Regions from separate parts of the Alteromonas sp. R7 genome, predicted to be linked through region 1. Evidence: predicted binding sites of a transcription regulator. Region 1 holds the regulator's gene; each other region holds the start of a gene.

The links. The regulator MetJ, encoded in region 1, represses methionine synthesis genes. The targets are predictions, from matches to a motif close to TAGACGTCTAGACGTCTA.
Region 2: the regulator MetJ is predicted to act here: its motif matches at 2,761-2,778, upstream of metA (homoserine O-acetyltransferase MetA).
Region 3: the regulator MetJ is predicted to act here: its motif matches at 1,943-1,960, upstream of thrA (bifunctional aspartate kinase/homoserine dehydrogenase I).

What each region holds. Positions count from the first base shown of each region.
Region 1 is NZ_JBVTQX010000005.1:125,172-131,931, reverse strand. Features, by position in the region: gene metF (methylenetetrahydrofolate reductase) at 10-897, opposite strand; gene metJ (met regulon transcriptional regulator MetJ) at 1,059-1,391, shown strand; gene AC0J2X_RS09845 (malic enzyme-like NAD(P)-binding protein) at 1,553-2,788, opposite strand; gene AC0J2X_RS09840 (hypothetical protein) at 3,468-3,785, shown strand; gene rpmE (50S ribosomal protein L31) at 3,991-4,203, opposite strand; gene priA (primosomal protein N') at 4,671-6,760, shown strand, end outside.
Region 2 is NZ_JBVTQX010000002.1:20,329-27,088, reverse strand. Features, by position in the region: gene AC0J2X_RS02990 (protein-glutamate methylesterase/protein-glutamine glutaminase) at 1-121, shown strand, start outside; gene AC0J2X_RS02985 (ParA family protein) at 150-914, shown strand; gene AC0J2X_RS02980 (chemotaxis protein CheW) at 922-1,728, shown strand; gene AC0J2X_RS02975 (chemotaxis protein CheW) at 1,746-2,237, shown strand; gene AC0J2X_RS02970 (DUF2802 domain-containing protein) at 2,297-2,731, shown strand; gene metA (homoserine O-acetyltransferase MetA) at 2,843-3,781, shown strand; gene AC0J2X_RS02960 (homocysteine S-methyltransferase family protein) at 3,785-4,852, shown strand; gene metH (methionine synthase) at 4,862-6,760, shown strand, end outside.
Region 3 is NZ_JBVTQX010000001.1:138,271-145,030, reverse strand. Features, by position in the region: gene thrA (bifunctional aspartate kinase/homoserine dehydrogenase I) at 1-1,768, opposite strand, end outside; gene AC0J2X_RS00640 (excinuclease ABC subunit UvrA) at 2,145-4,685, opposite strand; gene AC0J2X_RS00635 (LysR substrate-binding domain-containing protein) at 4,767-5,645, opposite strand; gene AC0J2X_RS00630 (S-(hydroxymethyl)glutathione dehydrogenase/class III alcohol dehydrogenase) at 5,835-6,760, shown strand, end outside.

The DNA.
Region 1 (6,760 bases):
TCGTATGTATTAAGCGCCTGAACGCACGCCGAGCATGTGGCAGATGGCGTAGCTTAATTCACTACGGTTCAACGTATAGAAATGGAAGTGTTTTACCCCTTCTTTAGCGAGTACTTTAACTTGGTCCATAGCAATGTTAGCGCCTATAAGATTACGGGTAGCTTGGTCGTCGGCATCAAGGCCGTCGAACATTTTGTGTAACCATCCCGGCACATGAACATTTGTGAACCCCGCAAATTTCACCAGTGTTTGGTAGTTGGTTACCGGCAAAATACCCGGAACGATATCTAAGTCGACACCCGCTGCGGCTGCACGGTCTCTAAATCGAAGGTACACACTCGTATCGAAAAAGAACTGGGTTATCGCTTCTGTGGCACCTGCTTCTGCTTTGCGCTTAAGGTTTAGTAAATCAAACTGCGCATTTGGTGCTTCAGGGTGCTTCTCTGGATAGGCAGCAACAGAAATATCAAAATCGGCAACGTCTTTTAGCAAGGCAACAAGATCAGAGGCATACATCTCTGTCTTTTCTACTCCTGGCGGTAAATCGCCACGAAGCGCAACAATACGGCGAATACCTGAGTCCCAGTAGTCTTTTGCAATTTGCTTAAGCTCATCACGGCTAGCATCAACACAGGTCAAGTGAGGAACCGCCGCGACACCGGTTTGCTGCTGAATGCGTTTTACAACGTCGTGGGTTCTGTCACGCTCACCGCTATTCGCGCCGTAGGTTACCGACATGTAGCTTGGCTTTAGTGGCGCTAGACGTTCAACTGACTTCCACAGGGTCTGTTCCATGGCTTCCGTTTTAGGCGGAAAGAATTCAAAAGATACATCAATATCACGCAGTTCCGACAGGGACTGGTTTAATGCATCGATACCTTGTGCGTAAGAAACCATGGCTTTTTCTCTCAAAAATGTATTCTTATAGACGTTTAGACGTCTAAATTAAAGAATATATGTCTAGACGTCAAGAGGTTTACACTGCTCAATTGACCTTTTCGTGAACTTGTTTAGAATTTCTCTTCATAACATAAAAAAGAGTAGACCGAGTTAGTACAATGGCAGAATGGAACGGTAAATATATTCACCCCTACGCAGAGCATGGCAAGAAGAGCGAACAGGTAAAGAAAGTCACTGTCTCTATACCTATTAATGTGCTTAAGGCGCTTACTGATGAGCGTACTCGCCGCCAAATCAATAATCTGCGTCACGCCACTAATTCAGAACTGTTGTGCGAAGCATTTTTGCATGCGTTTACCGGTCAACCATTGCCTAACGATGATGACCTGCGCAAAGACAATCCCAATCGCGTACCGGCTGAAGCAAGACGCATTATGGAAGAAATGGGCATTGATCCAAGCTTCGAAAACGATGTGTCGGAAGACGACTGATATTTGGTATTAAAGAGAAACGGCGCTTTGTTGTAAGTTATTGCTAATTGATAACCTACAACACGGCGCCGTTTTTATGTACTTGTATTCTCGAAGCGCACTTTTTAGCAAATAAAGGTTGAGCACTAGCCCCTCCATTTTTTGCCTTATGCGCCAGAATTTTATTCTTCTGGGCTTTCAGGCACGCGTGCAACGCCAGATTCAATCGCAGCCTTAGATACGGCGGTAGCAATACGCTCGCATAAACGCGGGTCCATAGGTTTAGGAATAATGTACTCCTTACCAAATGTCAGACTAGTACTCTTACTGGCAGCTAGTACTTCTTCTGGTACAGGCTCCTTCGTGATAGCACGAAGGGCTTCTACTGCCGCTACTTTCATTTCATCGTTAATGGCCGTTGCACGAACATCTAGTGCTCCACGGAAAATAAACGGGAAACACAGTACGTTGTTAACCTGGTTAGGGTAGTCCGAGCGTCCGGTAGCCATAATAAGATCTTTACGTACTTCGTGAGCAAGTTCAGGCTTTATCTCAGGGTCTGGGTTAGAACATGCAAATACAATTGGGTTTTCAGCCATCAAGGCCAGTGTTTCTGGTGGTAAAACATCCGGTCCTGACACACCAACAAAAATATCCGCGCCTTCCATTACATCTTCAAGCGTACGCTTGTCAGTATTGTTAGCAAATAGCTTTTTGTGCTCAGTTAAGTCTTCGCGACGAGTATGGATAACGCCTTTTCTGTCTAGCATATAAATACGCTCACGCTGGGCACCACACTTTATAAGCAGTTCCATACAAGCGACCGCTGCTGCACCGGCACCCATACACACAATTTTAGCGCTCTCTATGCTTTTACCCTGAATTTCCAGAGCATTAAGCATGCCCGCTGCAGTTACAATAGCGGTACCGTGCTGATCATCATGAAATACCGGAATTTTACAGCGCTTAATTAGCTCTTGTTCAATCTCAAAGCATTCAGGCGCTTTAATGTCTTCTAAGTTAATGCCGCCAAATGTGTCAGCGATATTCGCTACCGTATTAATGAACTCTTCGGTCGTACGATGCTTCACTTCAATGTCAATGGCATCCAGGCCAGCAAAGCGTTTAAACAGAAGGGCTTTACCTTCCATAACAGGTTTCGATGCCAGTGGGCCTAGGTTACCCAACCCTAAAATTGCGGTTCCGTTACTGATAACGGCAACCAGGTTTCCTTTACCCGTGTACTTATAGGCGTTATCTGCATCTTCAGCAATTTCTCTGACCGGCTCGGCAACGCCTGGGCTGTAGGCAAGAGCAAGGTCATCGACGCTGTCTGCTGGCTTAGATAACTCTACGCGGATTTTTCCAGGTGTGGGTTTGGCGTGATAGTCGAGTGCGCGTTGTCTAAAATCTGACATGTAAAAAGGTATCCTTAGATGTAGGGTTCATCGGTGTTTTCGTTCACGCTCTGTAGCTATTTTATTGTCGTTATAGTTATAGGTAGATAAACGTAAGCGCGTTACAACCAAGTAATGACAAAAGTGATTATAAATAGTTGTTAGCACTAGGGCTTGTTGATCTTTGTTTTACAGCAATCATCAATAGGCCCCAAGGTGGCATGTGGAAAAGCAGACTAGGCGTTAACCTTTACTGATTTTGTTCACATACCTTAATGGATACAAGCCTCTGGTTTATGTACCCAAAAGCGCCATAAGTCTTGAAAGCAATGCATTATTCACAGAATTAATGCTCACTATCAAAGTGCCGATCGCAACTCTAACACAGCCAATCACTGTGTACATATCTGATCAGAATTCTCATATACCAATGTAGGTTAGGCGTACTAATTAGACCAGTAAAATGGGGCTATAATTGCCATTCATGCTATTTATTTTGACTTGTCATAACATTCTGTAGGTCTATTGTGTGGAGGATAAAAACAAAGCTATCAAAGGGATCCACGTTCTCATAAATGCATTGGACAGAAACCCAAATCAGGAAAATAGAACGCAGGGAGACACCTCGTTAATTCTCCATCCAATATTTCTGATAAAATCCTGTGAAAGCCCACTCAAAATTCGCGCTGAAGGCGAGGATATGACAGAAAGAAAACTAATAACCGTGCTAACCGATGTGTGCGAAAGCGTAAAATCTACCAATAATGGATTTGTTTGGCTAACTCACGTAGGGCATTGGAGAGCGCCGCAAGTGATTGCCGTGTTTAATACTGAGCAGGAGAAGCAGCGGGCGTTAACTAATGGTTGGGATATAGACTTCATAAACCAAGTGAATATTGCTTTAGCGTCAATTAAGTCAGCACCCGTTGGTATTTATTTTGATAGCGAAGAAGAGTGTAAGAAAGTGAGTGGCGGCAATTGGGATAGGCATTTATCTAATGTTAAAAACCTTCACTGAGTTCAGGTTACGCTGAATGTTGTAAATTAAGCTAAAAACGTTTTCAGAAAGGCGAGTTGCAGGGCTTGTTACACTGGCTAGGTACTGGCCTGACGTAGGATAACGGCGGTAAAGCGCTGTTTGGCACACCTTGTTTGTGTGAAGCGTGAATTTTAAGCAATAAAAAAGCGCCATAAAGGCGCTTTTTTCGAACTCGATATCAGGCTTACTTTTTGCCCAATGCACCGAAACGCTTCTTGAAGCGATCAACACGACCACCAGTGTCAACGTTACGTTGCTTACCAGTGTAGAATGGGTGACATGAAGAACATACGTCTAGGTTGATGTCTTTACCAAGCGTAGAACGAATGTTCATTACGTTACCACATGAGCAAGTTGCTGTGATTGCTTCGTATTTTGGGTGGATATCTTGTTTCATTGGGTTACCTCACATAATAAGGCCGTATCGCTATACAACCCGAAGTCGCACACCATACGTTACTTAATTCAAATGATAAGTCGTTCAAAGAACAGCCTATCGCAAAAGAGCGGCGCATAATAAAGGATGGCAGGGCCTTGATCAAGCGGTTTTTGGCCAAATGCTAAACAAGAGAGCTAGTCAAGGCAGCCGTATAAAAAGGTAGCCATATAAAAAGGCCAAACTAAAAACATTCCTTTTATGCTTACCTGTAAAGTATGTTTAAATATTTGTCTTTCAAGGCTGGGCCAGATGCTCTAGTGGCAAAATCATGCGCCAATAGCAAAATGTGTAGCTAGCTGTTAGCAGCGCAAACTGCTGTAACGTATAGGTCTGCAAGAAGCCTCAGTATAATTAGTTTCAACATAAGAAGCTTAGTAAGCGCATTACGCGCTGTAACAATCGTCAAATAAGGTAGAACCTTCGCAATGGCCTTTATCCAAGTTGCCGTGCCAGTGCCGCTGCGCCAACTTTTCACGTATACCCACGATAACGCACTAAGTGCGGGTGTAAGAGTGGTTGTGCCTTTCGGTCCGCGCAAACTTGTGGGTGTAGTTGTTGAAACCCTACACAAACCTGAAAGCGACATTGAAAACTCCAACAAGCTAAAAGCCATTGAGTCAGTACTGGACGATACCCCCATTATAGACGAGGTGTTGCTGAAAATGGCCCAATGGCTGTGGCAGTACTATCATCATGCGCCGGGTGAAGTGCTACACGCCATGCTGCCTGTTTTATTGCGCAAAGGCGAGTCAGCAGCGCCAGCACCCCAAGACATGTTAATACTTACCGAAGAAGGTAAGCAAACGACTGCAGACACGTTATCGCGGGCGCCTAAACAACAAGCTTGTTTTACTGCAATGGCTGGTGGTGCCTTATTAGCGTCCCAAGCGCGCAAGCAGTATGGCGCACCTGCGGTCAAAGCACTTGTCGATAAGTCATTGGCAAGCATTGAAGAAGTCGCGCCTGAATTTAAGTCAGGCAGTTGGCTTGCCTCGTTATCGGTGTCTGAAAAGCCAATTCCAGATACTGAGCAGTCGGTTGCCATTGCCGCACTTAATCGTCAGCAGGGCAATTTCGCTGTAAGTTTGCTTGAAGGGGTTACCGGTAGCGGTAAAACGGAAGTGTACCTTCAAGCCATCGAACCCTTACTGCGCGACGGAAAACAAGTGCTTATACTTGTGCCAGAAATTGGGCTGACGCCGCAAACGGTGTCACGCTTTGAAAAGCGCTTTGGTATTGCAGTGGGCGTTTTACACTCTCAGCTTTCTGATAAAGAACGGTTACATGTATGGCAGAGAGCAAAAGCAGGTGAACTCGGGATAATCATCGGTACTCGCTCGGCTATTTTCACCCCGCTGCACAACCCCGGCATGCTGATTGTGGATGAAGAGCACGACGAGTCTTTTAAACAACAAGATGGACTTCGCTATCACGCCCGTGACCTAGCAGCCATGCGGGCTAAGCAGCACAATATTCCTCTTTTATTAGGCAGCGCCACGCCCGCACTCGAAACACTTAATAATGCGCTAAGCAGTCGCTATGCCCATTTGCAGTTAACTAAGCGAGCGGGAGGTGCGAAAAGCACGCATCAGCATGTGTTGGACGCGCGTGACCAACCCATTCACTACGGTATTTCACAAGGCTTGCTAACGATAATGCGCCAGCATATCAACGCGGGAAATCAGGTATTGGTGTTTGTGAATCGCAGAGGCTATGCGCCAGCGCTGCTTTGCCATCACTGCGGCGAAACCGTCATGTGTAAGCGTTGTGACCGCCCGTATACGGTGCATAAAGCGCAGAACCGTTTGCAGTGTCATCACTGCGGCGGCATGCGCTCAATGCCATCAAACTGCGAAGCGTGCCATCACAATGAATTAGTTACGGCGGGTACGGGCACCGAGCAAGTCGAGCAAGGGCTTGCAAGTTTATTTCCCGATGTTAAACAGGTACGAATAGACAGCGACACCGTGCGGGGCAAAGATAAACTGCACCAAACACTGGATGCAATAAACCGCCAAGAGTACCAGCTTCTGGTCGGTACCCAAATACTATCAAAAGGTCACCATTTTCCGCATGTAACCTTAGTGGCGGTGCTAGATTGTGATGGTGCACTTTTTAGTGCCGATTTTAGAGCACCAGAAAAGCTCGCTCAGCTTGTAACTCAGCTTGCAGGAAGAGCAGGGCGCGCCAGTAAACCTGGTGAGATGTGGCTTCAAACACACAACCCTCATCACCCTTTGCTACAAGATTTAGTGCACAATGGCTATGGGCATTTCGCCAGACACGCTTTAATGGAGCGAAAAGCGGCAGGGCTTCCCCCATTTATTAGCCAGTTTGTCATTCGCGCAGAAGCGACCGACAGCAGTTTGGCCTATCGCTTTTTACAAGACAGTAAGCAAGTATTTCTCCAGCAGCATGCCATTGAGCTAAATGGCCCTTTTCCTTGTCTAATTGAAAAGCGGCAAGGCAGGTTTCGGTTTATGCTGGTATGCAGCCATGAAAAGCGTGCGCCGCT
Region 2 (6,760 bases), on a different contig from region 1:
TCAAGACCAAGATTCCTGTGTTGTGTATGGTATGCCTCAAGCTGTAGCCGTTGCCAATATATCCAGTAAAAATATAAACATTGATGATATGAGCAGTTGCGTTCAAACCGAAATGCGATAGCAGTTTGAACAGTAATGGAACAGCAAATATGAAAGTGTGGACAGTAGCGAATCAGAAAGGTGGTGTAGGAAAGACTACCACTACGGTGAGCCTTGGCGGCTTGCTTGCACAGCAAGGCAAGCGAGTGCTCATGATTGATACTGATCCACATGCATCGCTGAGTTATTACTTCGGTATCGATGCAGAAGCGTCAAGTCATTCAGTTTACGATATTTTTATTAAGTCTAATGACATTACGGCCGATAATGTTATGGATTGTCTTTGCCCGACAAAGTTAGACAACTTATATGTGCTTCCTGCAACAATGGCGCTCGCGACCTTAGATAGAACGATGGGTAGCGAACAAGGTATGGGCTTAGTCCTAAAAAAAGCGTTGGCAAAAATCGCAGGGGAATTCGATGTTGCTATCATCGATTGCCCTCCAGTGCTTGGGGTGCTGATGGTTAACGCTCTTGCAGCGTGTGACAAGGTTATTGTGCCTACCCAAACGGAGTATCTGGCGCTTAAAGGGCTAGACAGAATGATTCGTACCATGGAAATTATGGGACGTTCGTTGGACAAATCCTTTGATACTGTGATTATTCCAACTATGTTTGATAAGCGCACTAACGCGGCGCTTGCATCGCGAAAGCGCTTAATGAATGACTATGGTGAGCGCGTGTGGGAAGGGGTTATTCCCGTCGACACGCACTTCAGGGATGCAAGTTTAGTACAGCTTCCCATTTCCGCAGCGTACCCCAAAACACGTGGTGTGTCTGCGTACGAGAAACTATTAGCGGTATTGGAGAAATAACGAGAACATGAGCAAGCAATCGCCTTTTGCCCGTGAAGAAGTGATGGAGGCATACCTTGATAGCCTCCTCAAAGAGCCAGAAGCACCGGAAGATGTGACTGCGCGCACGGCAAAATTGCTCGAGCAGGCTTCTCAGCAGATGGCTGAAACGGCGCTTGCTTCTACCGCCAATGAAAGTGAGCCGCAATCGAATGAACAAGAAGCGATAGCGGAAAAGGTTACATCGTTAATTGAAACGCAAAAAGCAGAGACAATTGAAGATGAACAGCAACAGTCTCACGCAGAAACTTTAGTAGAAAATGAACAAGAAACTGCGTTAAACCGCGCTGAAAAAACAAAAGTTCCACTAAAGGATACTCTCGGTTTTCGCTTTCAGGCGCTATTCTTTGAGGTTGCAGGGTTAACACTTGCGGTGCCTTTGACGTCGCTAGGTGGGATCCACCAAATTGAGAAGATTGGCCCTTTATTTGGAAAACCTGATTGGTTTATGGGTGTAATGTTGCACAGAGAGTCTAAACTAAGTGTTGTTGACTCTGCAAAATGGGTAATGCCAGAAAAATATGACGAAAACCTCGCACAATCGCTTAACTACCGATATCTTATAATGTTAGGGGAAAGTGCGTGGGGTCTGGCTAGTGAAAAGCTAGTCAATACGGTCAATTTGACTACCGATGATGTTAAATGGCGCGAGTCCACAGGTAAGCGTCCCTGGTTAGCAGGGATGGTTAAAGAAAAAATGTGCGCGTTAATTGACGTTGAAGAATTAATATCTATGCTTAACAAAGGCTTAGGCAGTAACGACCAGACGCCATAGTATTGGGAGCCAGGTTCATGAGCGACGAAAGAATAAATAATAACGCCACCGACAGCAACGACGAAGTCCTTCAATGGGTAACGTATCGCTTAGGTGAAGAAACTTACGGTATCAACGTGATGCAAGTTCAAGAGGTCTTGCGTTATACCGAAATAGCCCCTGTACCCGGTGCACCTGACTATGTACTTGGTATTATCAATCTGCGTGGTAACGTAGTAACGGTTATCGATACACGTGCTCGTTTCGGATTACCGCCAACAGAAATTACTGACAATACCCGTATCGTTATTATTGAGTCTGACGAGCAGGTGGTTGGTATTCTGGTGGATAGTGTCGCTGAGGTGGTTTACTTGAAATCTTCAGAGATTGACAGTGCCCCTAACGTAGGTACTGAAGAGAGTGCTAAGTTTATCCAAGGTGTAAGTAACCGCGACGGCGAACTGCTTATTCTTGTAGATCTTAATAAATTGTTAAGCGACGAAGAGTGGGATGAGCTTAGCAACATCTAAATAAATGAATAGGCGGTATTGTTTATAATACTGCCTACATTTCCCCAAGGGTTATGTCCATGGATTGGCAGCTTGCTGCACCTACCTTATTAGAACTCATACTGTGTATTCTTGTAGTTATACTCATTGCCGCGATGGGTGTGCTGTATTCACACATTAAGCAGTTGCGTTCTGCATTAAGCGAAAGCGAACATGCTAACGCAGAGGCTATTGCCCGCACTGAAGCCCTTGCTAAAAATGCAAATAATCAACAAACTGAGGCGCAAGCACGCACCTTGGTGATCACTCGACACCTTCAAGAGTTAGACGAAAAGCAAACTGATATTGAAAACCAGCTTCGAGAACTCAAGCTTCAAGATCCTTCCCTACGCCTATATCAGCGTGCGGCGGACTTAGTCAAGCAAGGCGCTAGCATTGATGAAATTATTGAAGCCTGCGACATTCCTCGTGCCGAAGCTGAGATGTTGGTAATGGTGCATAAACAAAATAATTAGTATTTTTGAGCACCAGAGAAAAAAACGTTTAGACGTCTAGACGTAAAGATGTTGACATATCGCCAGTTATAGACACAATACAGATATTGTAATTTATCACTGGAGCCCTCTATGCCAATTCGTATTCCTGAGCAGTTACCCGCGCAGAATGTACTACTAGGTGAAAATATTTTTACCATGGACATGGACAGGGCTGCCAATCAGGATATTCGTCCTCTTGAAGTCGGTATTCTTAATTTAATGCCGAACAAGATAGAAACAGAGGTACAGTTACTTCGCCTGTTATCGAACACGCCACTGCAAATAAACGTGGATTTAATTCGAATTGATAATCAAGCGCCGAAGAATACCCCCCAATCGCACATGGATGCTTTCTATCACGACTTTTCAGCGGTAGCGAATAAGAAATACGATGGCCTCATTGTCACCGGTGCGCCTCTCGCGCTTATCGATTATGAGGAAGTAAAGTACTGGGAAACCATGACCACCATATTGGAGTGGGCGCAGCGTCACGTAAACTCAACCCTTTACTTATGTTGGGCTGCTCACGCCGCCATGTATCACTTTTACGGCATTACACGAGAGCTTAGAGACGAAAAGTTTTCAGGTGTCTTTAAACATAAAGTGAATGACCCGAACAATGAGCTATTAAGAGGCTTTGATCCTTCTTTTTACGCACCACATTCCCGTTATGGGCATATTAACACCTCGTTGTATAACAGCGTCGATGGACTTAGTGTTGTTGCAGAGTCTGACGATGTAGGCGCTTATATTGTGGCGTCAGAAGATAAGCGCATGGTATTTGTAACGGGTCACCCAGAATACGATCCAGATACACTTAAAGACGAGTATTTTCGAGATATCGCCGCGGGACAAACGCCAGTAATTCCAAAAAACTATTTTGAAGGGGATGATCCAGCCAAGTCTCCTATTGTACAGTGGCGCTCACACGGCAGCCTATTGTTTACAAACTGGCTGAATTATTATGTCTATCAGACCACGCCTTACGATTTAAGTCAGCTTGCTGAAAAGTCACAGCCAAAGAGGTAGCACGTGAGCCAAAGACCAAATTCTAGCGCGCAGACAACGCTTACAGAAGCCGCTAAAAAGCGCATCCTTATATTAGACGGCGCCATGGGCACCATGATCCAGCGCCATAAGTTAGAAGAAGAAGATTATCGCGGAACACAGTTTGCCAACTGGCACTGCGATGTTAAGGGTAACAACGATTTGTTGGTTCTTACTCAGCCCGATATCATCTATCAAATTCACTGTGATTACTTTGAAGCTGGCGCGGACATTATTGAAACGAATACGTTTAATGCTACGACTATCGCTATGGCCGATTACGATATGCAGGCTCAATCCCGTGATATTAATTTAGCTGCAGCTAAATTGGCGCGTAAAGCTGCCGATGAGTTCACAGCAAAGACACCCGACAAACCCCGTTTCGTGGCGGGCGTACTTGGACCAACAAACCGCACTGCTTCAATTTCGCCTGACGTTAACGACCCAGGCAAACGCAATGTTACTTTTGACGAACTCGTGGAAGCGTATAGCGAGTCTACCGAAGCGCTCATTGAAGGCGGTGCAGATTTAATCATGCTCGAAACCATCTTCGATACACTTAATGCGAAAGCGGCAGCCTATGCGGTAGAGTCGGTTTTTGAAAAGCTGGGTATATCGCTGCCCGTTATGGTGTCTGGCACGATTACCGATGCCTCAGGGCGCACGCTGTCTGGTCAAACCGCGGAAGCGTTTTATTATTCCATGCGACACATCAGTCCATTCTCATTCGGCTTAAACTGTGCTCTTGGGCCAGACTTACTGCGCCAATACGTGGATGAAGTGGCTACTGTTAGTGAGTGCTTAATTTCAGCGCACCCTAACGCTGGTTTACCCAACGAGTTTGGTGAATACGACATGGAAGGCCCTGAAATGGCCGAGCACATCAAAGAATGGGCGCAGTCAGGGCTAGTGAATATCGTAGGTGGCTGCTGCGGCAGTACGCCAGAACACATTCGCGATATTGCTAACGCGGTCAATGGAATTGCGCCAAGAAAAGTGCCACAGTTTGAACCCAAAATGCGTTTGTCAGGCCTAGAGCCGTTTGTACACTAGGAGGGCATTATGAGCGCAGAATTTTCTACATTTATTAATATCGGTGAGCGTACCAACGTAACAGGCTCCGCTCGCTTTAAACGACTTATTCTTGAAGGTGATTTTGAAACTGCACTTGATGTCGCAAGGCAACAAGTAGAGAACGGCGCGCAGATCATCGATATCAATATGGATGAGGCCATGCTTGATTCTAAGCAGGCCATGATCACCTTTTTGAATCTAATCGCCTCTGAGCCTGATATTAGCCGCGTACCTATTATGATCGATTCGTCTAAATGGGATGTTATCGAAGCAGGACTTAAGTGTGTACAGGGCAAAGCGATTGTTAACTCTATCAGCTTAAAAGAAGGGGAAGCGCTCTTCTTAAACCAAGCCAAGCTAATAAAGCGTTATGGTGCAGCAACCGTAGTGATGGCGTTTGACGAAACCGGTCAGGCTGACACGCAGGCTCGAAAAGTAGAAATTTGTCAGCGCAGCTACAAGCTGCTGACAGAAGAAGTCGGCTTTCCACCTGAAGATATTATTTTTGACCCCAATATTTTTGCAGTAGCGACGGGTATTGAGGAGCACGATAACTACGCGGTTGATTTTATTGAAGCTACCCGTGAGATACGTAAAACCTGCCCGTACTCTCATATTTCAGGCGGTCTTTCTAATATTTCATTCTCGTTCAGAGGTAACAACCCGGTACGTGAAGCTATGCACTCGGTATTCCTATATCACGCTATTCGCGCGGGTATGGATATGGCCATTGTGAATGCAGGTCAGCTAGAGGTATATGACGAAATACCGGCTGAACTTCGAGATGCGGTTGAAGACGTGATTTTAAACCGCAGAAGTGATGCCACTGAACGCTTACTCGATATTGCACCGAACTATCAAGGCGATGGAAAGGCTGCCGCAAAAGAAGATTTATCCTGGCGCGAACAAGAGGTTAATAAGCGCTTAGAGCACGCCCTAGTTAAAGGGATAACCGACTACATCATTGATGACACCGAAGAAGCGCGTCAACAAGCTGAGCGCCCACTACACGTTATTGAAGGGCCATTAATGGATGGCATGAACGTGGTAGGGGATTTATTCGGTGAAGGTAAGATGTTCCTTCCTCAGGTGGTAAAGTCGGCTCGCGTTATGAAAAAAGCGGTAGCCCATTTACAGCCATACATTGAAGAAGAAAAGTCAGACGACGCTAAAAGTAACGGCAAAATCCTATTAGCCACGGTAAAGGGCGATGTTCACGATATCGGTAAAAATATTGTTGGCGTGGTACTTCAGTGTAATAACTTTGAAGTGATTGATCTTGGCGTAATGGTGCCAGCGGCGACAATCTTACAAACCGCTAAAGATGAAAACGTTGATATGATAGGCCTGTCGGGCCTTATTACACCTTCACTAGATGAAATGGTTCACGTTGCCAAAGAAATGGAGCGTCAGGGCTTTGATATCCCGCTGCTTATTGGTGGGGCGACTACGTCTAAAGCGCACACTGCGGTAAAAATTGAACAAAACTACCATGCGCCTGTAGCCTATGTTCCAAATGCTAGTAGAGCAGTAGGCGTATGTCAGCGCCTTCTAAACAAAACGTCCCGCGATATTTACGCGCAGGAATTGGCAAAAGAATACGATACGGTACGTGAACAGCACGCCCGCAAAAAGCCGCGCAGCAAGCCGGTGACATTAGCTCAAGCCAGAGAAAACGCTTTTAAGCCAGATTTTACGACTTTACCAGTAAAACCTGCGAGCCTGGGTGTAACACCGGTAACCGCCGATTTGGCTACGCTGCGCAACTACATTGATTGGACGCCATTTTTCTTAACCTGGTCTTTGGCAGGCAAGTACCCACGTATACTTGAAGATGAGGTGGTGGGAGAGCAGGCACAGTCATTGTTTAACGACGCCAACGCCATG
Region 3 (6,760 bases), on a different contig from region 1:
AGTAAGACATAGCGCTCGTATTCGCCTTTTTATTTGGCGTTACTACGTGAAAACCGCTTTCCATCATATCTACATATTGCTCTGCAATTGCTTCGTGACTAGTACAGTCAACAATCACCGGGTTTACCAGACTATTGTCATTAGCGAACTGATGCAGGCGTTCTACGCTTAATCCTTCGCTTGCCGATTCAAGTGCCGCTTTCCAGTCACCGCTTAAATCAATCCCTTGACTGTTTAACAGCAGTTTCCGGCTATTTGCAATGCCATAAACTCTCAGCTGAACATTGCGTTTTAACAATGCAGGCTGTTGTTTTTCAATTTGACCTAGCAGTTCGGTTCCCACATTGCCACACCCTACTAGGAATACGTCAATGGTATGGCGGTCAGAGAAAAAATTCTGGTGAATGACTTTTACCGCTTTCTTAGCACGCTTACTTTCAATTACCGTTGAAATAGAGCGCTCTGAAGAGCCTTGAGCAATAGCTACGTTGTTTACCCGCGCTTGGGCAAGCGAGTTAAAGAAACGCGCTGCCAAGCCTTTGGTTTGACGCATACCGTCACCAACCAAAGTAACAATGGCTAGGTCATGACGCACTTCAATGGGGTCTAGCAATTGATTTTGAAGCTCTAGCGCGAATGCATCTTCAAGAAGCGTTAACGCTCGACTGGCGTCTTTGCTTTGGATACAGAAACTGATTGAGTATTCTGAAGAAGACTGGGTAATAAGGCTTATTGAAATATTGGCGTTCGACATCACCTCAAACACACGACTTGCCATACCAACCATGCCTTTAAGGCCAGGGCCTGCAACGTTAAACATGGTGACGTTATCAAGCTGTGAAATACCTTTAACTGACGTCCACACCTCGCTTTTTTCATTGCTGATTAGCGTACCTGGCGCAGCTGGGTTTAGTGTGTTTCTGATCAAACAAGGGATGTGGTGTTGGGCAATAGGACCGATAGTTTTCGGATGAAGTACCTTGGCACCGAAATAAGACAGCTCCATCGCTTCTTGATAGGTAAGCTTGTCTAACAGCACTGCCCCTTCAACTTGGTTCGGGTCAGCGTTATAAACACCATCTACGTCTGTCCAAATTTCACAGCAATTTGCGTCTATACACGCCGCTAAAATGGCCGCTGAATAGTCTGAGCCGTTACGCCCAAGCGTGACTTTGTCGCCCGCTTCGTTAGCAGCAACAAACCCCGGCATGACCAGAAATTCACTGCCGTCAGTAGGCACATCTGAAAAGCGCGCTTTACTAAGCGACACATCGGCAATGCTGTCTAGGTAATCGCCTTCGGCCAGCACATACTTAACCGGGTCAATAACGCGATTAGCGATACCTTTAGCAGATAGCATAGCGCTAAAAAGCGTCACCGAGATGTACTCACCAATACTTAGAATACCGGCAGCAACATTATCAGGTGCAACACCAAGCAGCTTTATACCTTCAAGGTGCTGTTTTAATACTGAAAGGTGACTATTAATGAATTCTACCACGCTTGCATGTGCAAACCCGTCGAGTTCTTCGTTTAGGTTGTTGGCGATGCCGGTAACCGTGTCGTTCAACTTATTGAATAACGGCTGGAAATCTTCACCCGCGGCTGCTTGTTCACATAGTAGTGAAAGCGCGTTCGTTACCCCCTTTGGGGCAGAGAGTACAACCGCAGCACCGTCGGTTTGGTGGGTCGCCGTGCTAATCTCCATAACGCGCATGTATCGCGGTGCATCGGCTAGAGAAGAACCCCCAAACTTTAAGACTTTCATATGCTGCTCCTTAAGGTTACGCATGCTAAAACGTGTGTAAAAAAAAGCCCGCTCTGTGTTAGGCGGGCTTTCGTTGTCTTTTGCTTACTTGCACTAGTCAGCGACCGCCCTTTTTAAGGTGGTAATTAACATAATGGTGGTGCGAGTAAGTAGAATCTTTTTCATACAAGCAATTTGCCGTATAGACGTCTATATGTCAACCGCAGTTTTCACTACACTGTGTTGCAAAAAGTGCAACACTCTTTAACTAATATTTCTTTTTAAGGTACAAATACGAGTTCAAGCCGTTTCTTTGCTGGCTTACTAGTATTCAAGTAGCTTTAAACAACGACTTATTTCTAAGATCATTCAAACCTAACTCAATCAAAACCTTTCTTTAAGCCAAACTCGCCTTTAAAAATGGGGCTGTTGCACTTTGCTGAACTTTAGCAACCTCCTCTGGTCTGCCTTCAGCAACTATTTCTCCTCCCTCATCACCAGCGCCTGGCCCCATATCAATAATGTGGTCGCAAGCCCCAGCCACCTGCATATTGTGCTCAACCATCACCACAGTATTCCCCGCTTCAACTAAGGTGCTTAAATGCTGCATAAGCAATGCAGTGTCTGAAAGATGTAAACCTGTTGTAGGTTCATCAAGCACGTATAGGGTATTAGCATTTTGGGCACGTTTAAGTTCTGACGCTAATTTAATGCGCTGCGCCTCGCCGCCTGATAATTCAGTGGCACTTTGCCCAAGGGTTAGATAGCCAAGCCCTACGTTCATTAGCGTTTTAAGTCCCCGCGTAATAACTTGATTATCACTAAATACAGATAGTGCTTCTTCAACCGTAAGCGATAATACATCAGCGATAGAATGCTCATTGTAACCAACTTCCAGTACGTTATCGTTAAAACGCTGACCGTTACAAACAGTACAGGGGGAATAAACACTCGGCATAAATAGTAATTCTACCGATACCACACCCAAGCCTTCACAATGTGGGCACCGCCCTTTTGCAACGTTAAACGAGAAATGACCCGCATCGTAACCACGGGATTTTGCTTCTTCGGTTGAAGCAAATAAACTTCTGATTTGGTCAAATATGCCGGTATAGGTTGCCAAAGTTGAACGGGGAGTCCTGCCGATGGGAGACTGATCTACCACAACTATACGGCTTAACGCTTCAAGTCCGCTTTCAATACAGCCTTGTCGCGGTTCACTTTTAAGTGAAAAAGTGTCGTTAGTAAGAAGCGAATTGGCGTCAGTAAGCAGTTCTTTCGTTTCTCTTGTTTCTTGCGCTCGCTTCCCTTCTTTCTCGGCTGTATTTAAACCACCTTTGACTAACTCAACTAATGCTTGGCTAATTAAACTCGACTTTCCAGAGCCGGAAACGCCAGTGACACAGGTCATCACACCTAGTGGAATATCAATATCAACATGGCTGACATTATTTCTGGACACGTCTTTTAAACGCAATCCCCCTGATGATTTACGTTTTATACGCTGGCTTAGTGCTTTATTGTTAAAAACATAGTCTGCCGTTAAAGAGTTTTTTGTGCTTGCCAGTTCTTTAACCGGCCCACTATAGACAAGCTCACCTCCGTTCACTCCCGCTTTCGGCCCTACATCTACGACCCAGTTAGCCCCTTTGATGACGTAAGGATTGTGCTCGACAACGAGCAGTGAATTGCCCGTATCGGTAATATTGTGAAGCGCGTGAATAAGCCCTTCTACATCGCGAGGGTGAAGACCTGATGAGGGTTCATCCATAACAAAGACAACGCCAAATAAATTCGATTTAAGCTGGGTCGTCAGACGCAATCGCTGTAGTTCGCCTACTGAGATACTTGTTGTACTTCTATCTAACGAAAGGTAATGAAGCCCAAGCGCTACTATGGGCTTCACTCTTTCAATAATGTCGCCCGTAATAGTACGTATCACCTGACCACGCTCTGAAGTATCACCTTTGACTGACTTTCTTAATGCCTGAAGCTTTTCGTGAACTTGCTGTAGTGGCAGCCTTGAAAACTCAATAATATCTAAGCCATCAACTTTCACTGCCAGCGCATTTTGCTTAAGCTTTTTTCCACGGCAAACCGGACATGCTTCAACAGATATAAAGGGAGCAATTCGCTGCTTCATTTTCTCTTTTTGAGAGGTTTTAAACGTATCGAGCACATGACGTCGCGCGCTGATAAACTTGCCATTGTAGCTGGCAGGCTCGCCCTCTTGTTGTGCTTTACGGGTTTGCGCTAGGTTATAGTTTCGGTATACAGGTAACTGAGGCATTTCGTCGGTAAATAAGATCCAGTCACGGGTTTTTTGAGGCAGTTCACGCCATGGAATATCAACATCGATATCTAGCGACAACAATACCCTTACTAGGTTTTTGCCCTGCCATGCACCAGGCCAAGCTGCCACAGCGCCCTCACGTATGGTGAGGCTGTCGTCGGGTACAAGGCGATGAGCTTGTGTGTCAAAAACTTTTCCAATACCGTCACAATGTTCACATGCACCTTCGGGCGTATTAGGAGAAAACCCGTCTGCGTAGACAATGCTCTGCCCTTTGGGATAATCCCCGGCCCGGGAATAAAGCATTCGCAGACTATTAGAAAGCGTGGTGATACTACCAACGGAAGAACGAACTGAAGGTGCGCCCCGGCGCTGGTGCAGGCCCACAGCAGGCGGTAAGCCGTCAATCACGTCTACGTCAGGTTTCTCCACCTGCTCAATTAGTCGTCTGGCATAAGGTGATATTGAATCTAAATAGCGGTGCTGAGCTTCTGCGTAAAGCGTACCGAAAGCCAAAGAAGATTTTCCTGAGCCAGATACACCGGTAAACACCACCACTTCATTTCGCGGTATATCAATACTGATATTTTTTAAGTTGTGTACACGAGCGCCGCGTACGTTAATTTTTCCCTCATCATTGTGCACTTCATCACCTGCATGTCACCTTTATTAAAGAATATTTAGATACAGGCGCTGTATTTCGATCACTATTTTTAAACAAACACATCAGCTGTCTGAGATGAGATGTTGAGCTAAAAAATCCACCAGCAATCTAATTTTAGGTGCAACATTTCGGTTTGAAGGAAATACGGCCCAAATAGCCTCTTGCTTGTCTTTGTACTCGGGAAACAGCTCTATTAGCTGACCAGAGGCTAGCGCTTTACGCACGTAAAAACCGGGTAGCTGTGCAATACCCAAACCAGCAACCGCGGCGCTGCATAGGGCATTCCCGCTGTTATACCGTACTCTTCCCTGTACAGGAATTGATTGAATTTTATTATCGATAAGTAAACGCCAATAGGGTTGTGACCCCACCAGCAACGAGTGCTCTTTTAACTCTTCAATACTTTTGGGTTGACCTTGCTCTTTAAAATAATCCCTACTTCCGCATACAAACAAATGACGTGTAGCCAGCTTTTTTGCAACCAGCGTCGAGTCTTCTAGTTTGCCAATACGAATAGCGAGATCGAGACCAAGCTCCACAATATCGAGTTTTTCATTGGAGAACGTACACTGCACACTAATGCCAGCGTACTTTTGCATAAAGGTATTGAGCAATGGCGCTATGAATGCTTCGCCAAACGCTACGGGAGCGGTAAGTTTAATTAGCCCTTGCGGCGATGCTTGCAGTGCGCTCACCGCTAGCTGGGCATCTTCGAGCGCCTTTAACGCGGGCATTGCCTGCTGAAAATACTGCGTACCCGCTTCAGTAAGCGATACGCTGCGCGTTGTACGCTGTAATAATTTTACGCCCAGCTGCTTTTCAAGTGATGCGACTTTACGGCTTATCTGCGCCACTGACGTATCGAGCTTATTTGCAGCCCCGGTAAAATTGCCAACGTCAGCTACGGCACAAAACTCAGCTATGCCTTCTAGATATTTCATTATCGCCACTCGTTAGTTTAGCGTTGTTCAACAAAGCGCTGGTTTATTTAAGTACATTCTATTTGGCTAAATCAATTATTACAATTATGAAAAAGTGATTTACTAAAACTGTATTTATCAATAGTAATCCGTCTCCTATACTTTGGCCTATAAAACATCATCATTTATTTATGATTAAGGAGTCATTACATGGCGTCATTCAAAGATTCATTGCAGGAAGGACAAACCCACATTAAGTCAAAAGCTGCGGTGGCTTGGGGCCCAGGTGAGCCGTTAAAGATGGAAGAAGTTGATGTAGAGCTTCCTAAAAAGGGCGAAGTGCTTGTACGCATTGTTGCAACTGGTGTGTGCCACACTGACGCATTTACATTATCAGGTGAAGATCCAGAAGGCGTATTCCCTTCAATTTTAGGTCACGAAGGTGGCGGTATTGTTGAAATGGTGGGTGAAGGCGTGACCAGTGTAGAAGTTGGCGATCACGTTATTCCACTTTACACCGCAGAATGTGGCGAGTGTAAGTTTTGTACATCGGGCAAAACCAACCTTTGCCAAGCGGTGCGTGCAACCCAAGGTAAAGGCCTAATGCCAGACGGCACAAGCCGCTTCTCAAAAGATGGTGAGCCAATTTATCATTACATGGGCTGCTCAACATTTTCTGAGTACACAGTTTTGCCCGAAATCTCGCTAGCGAAAGTTAACAAAACCGCCCCATTAGAAGAAGTATGCTTGCTTGGCTGTGGCGTAACCACCGGTATGGGCGCTGTACTTAAAACCGCGAAAGTACAAGAGGGCGATACGGTTGCTATCTTTGGCTTAGGCGGTATTGGTTTATCCGCTATTATCGGTGCACGCATGGCTGGCGCCGGTCGCATTATTGGTATTGATATCAACGAAAGTAAGTTTGACCTAGCAAAACAGCTTGGTGCAACTGACGTGGTAAACCCTCAGAATTTCGATAAGCCTATTCAGGAAGTGATTGTTGAAATGACTGACGGCGGTGTTGACTACTCGTTTGAATGTATCGGCAACGTCAACGTGATGCGTTCTGCACTTGAGTGCTGTCACAAGGGTTGGGGCGAATCTGTGATCATTGGTGTAGCTGGTGCAGGACAAGA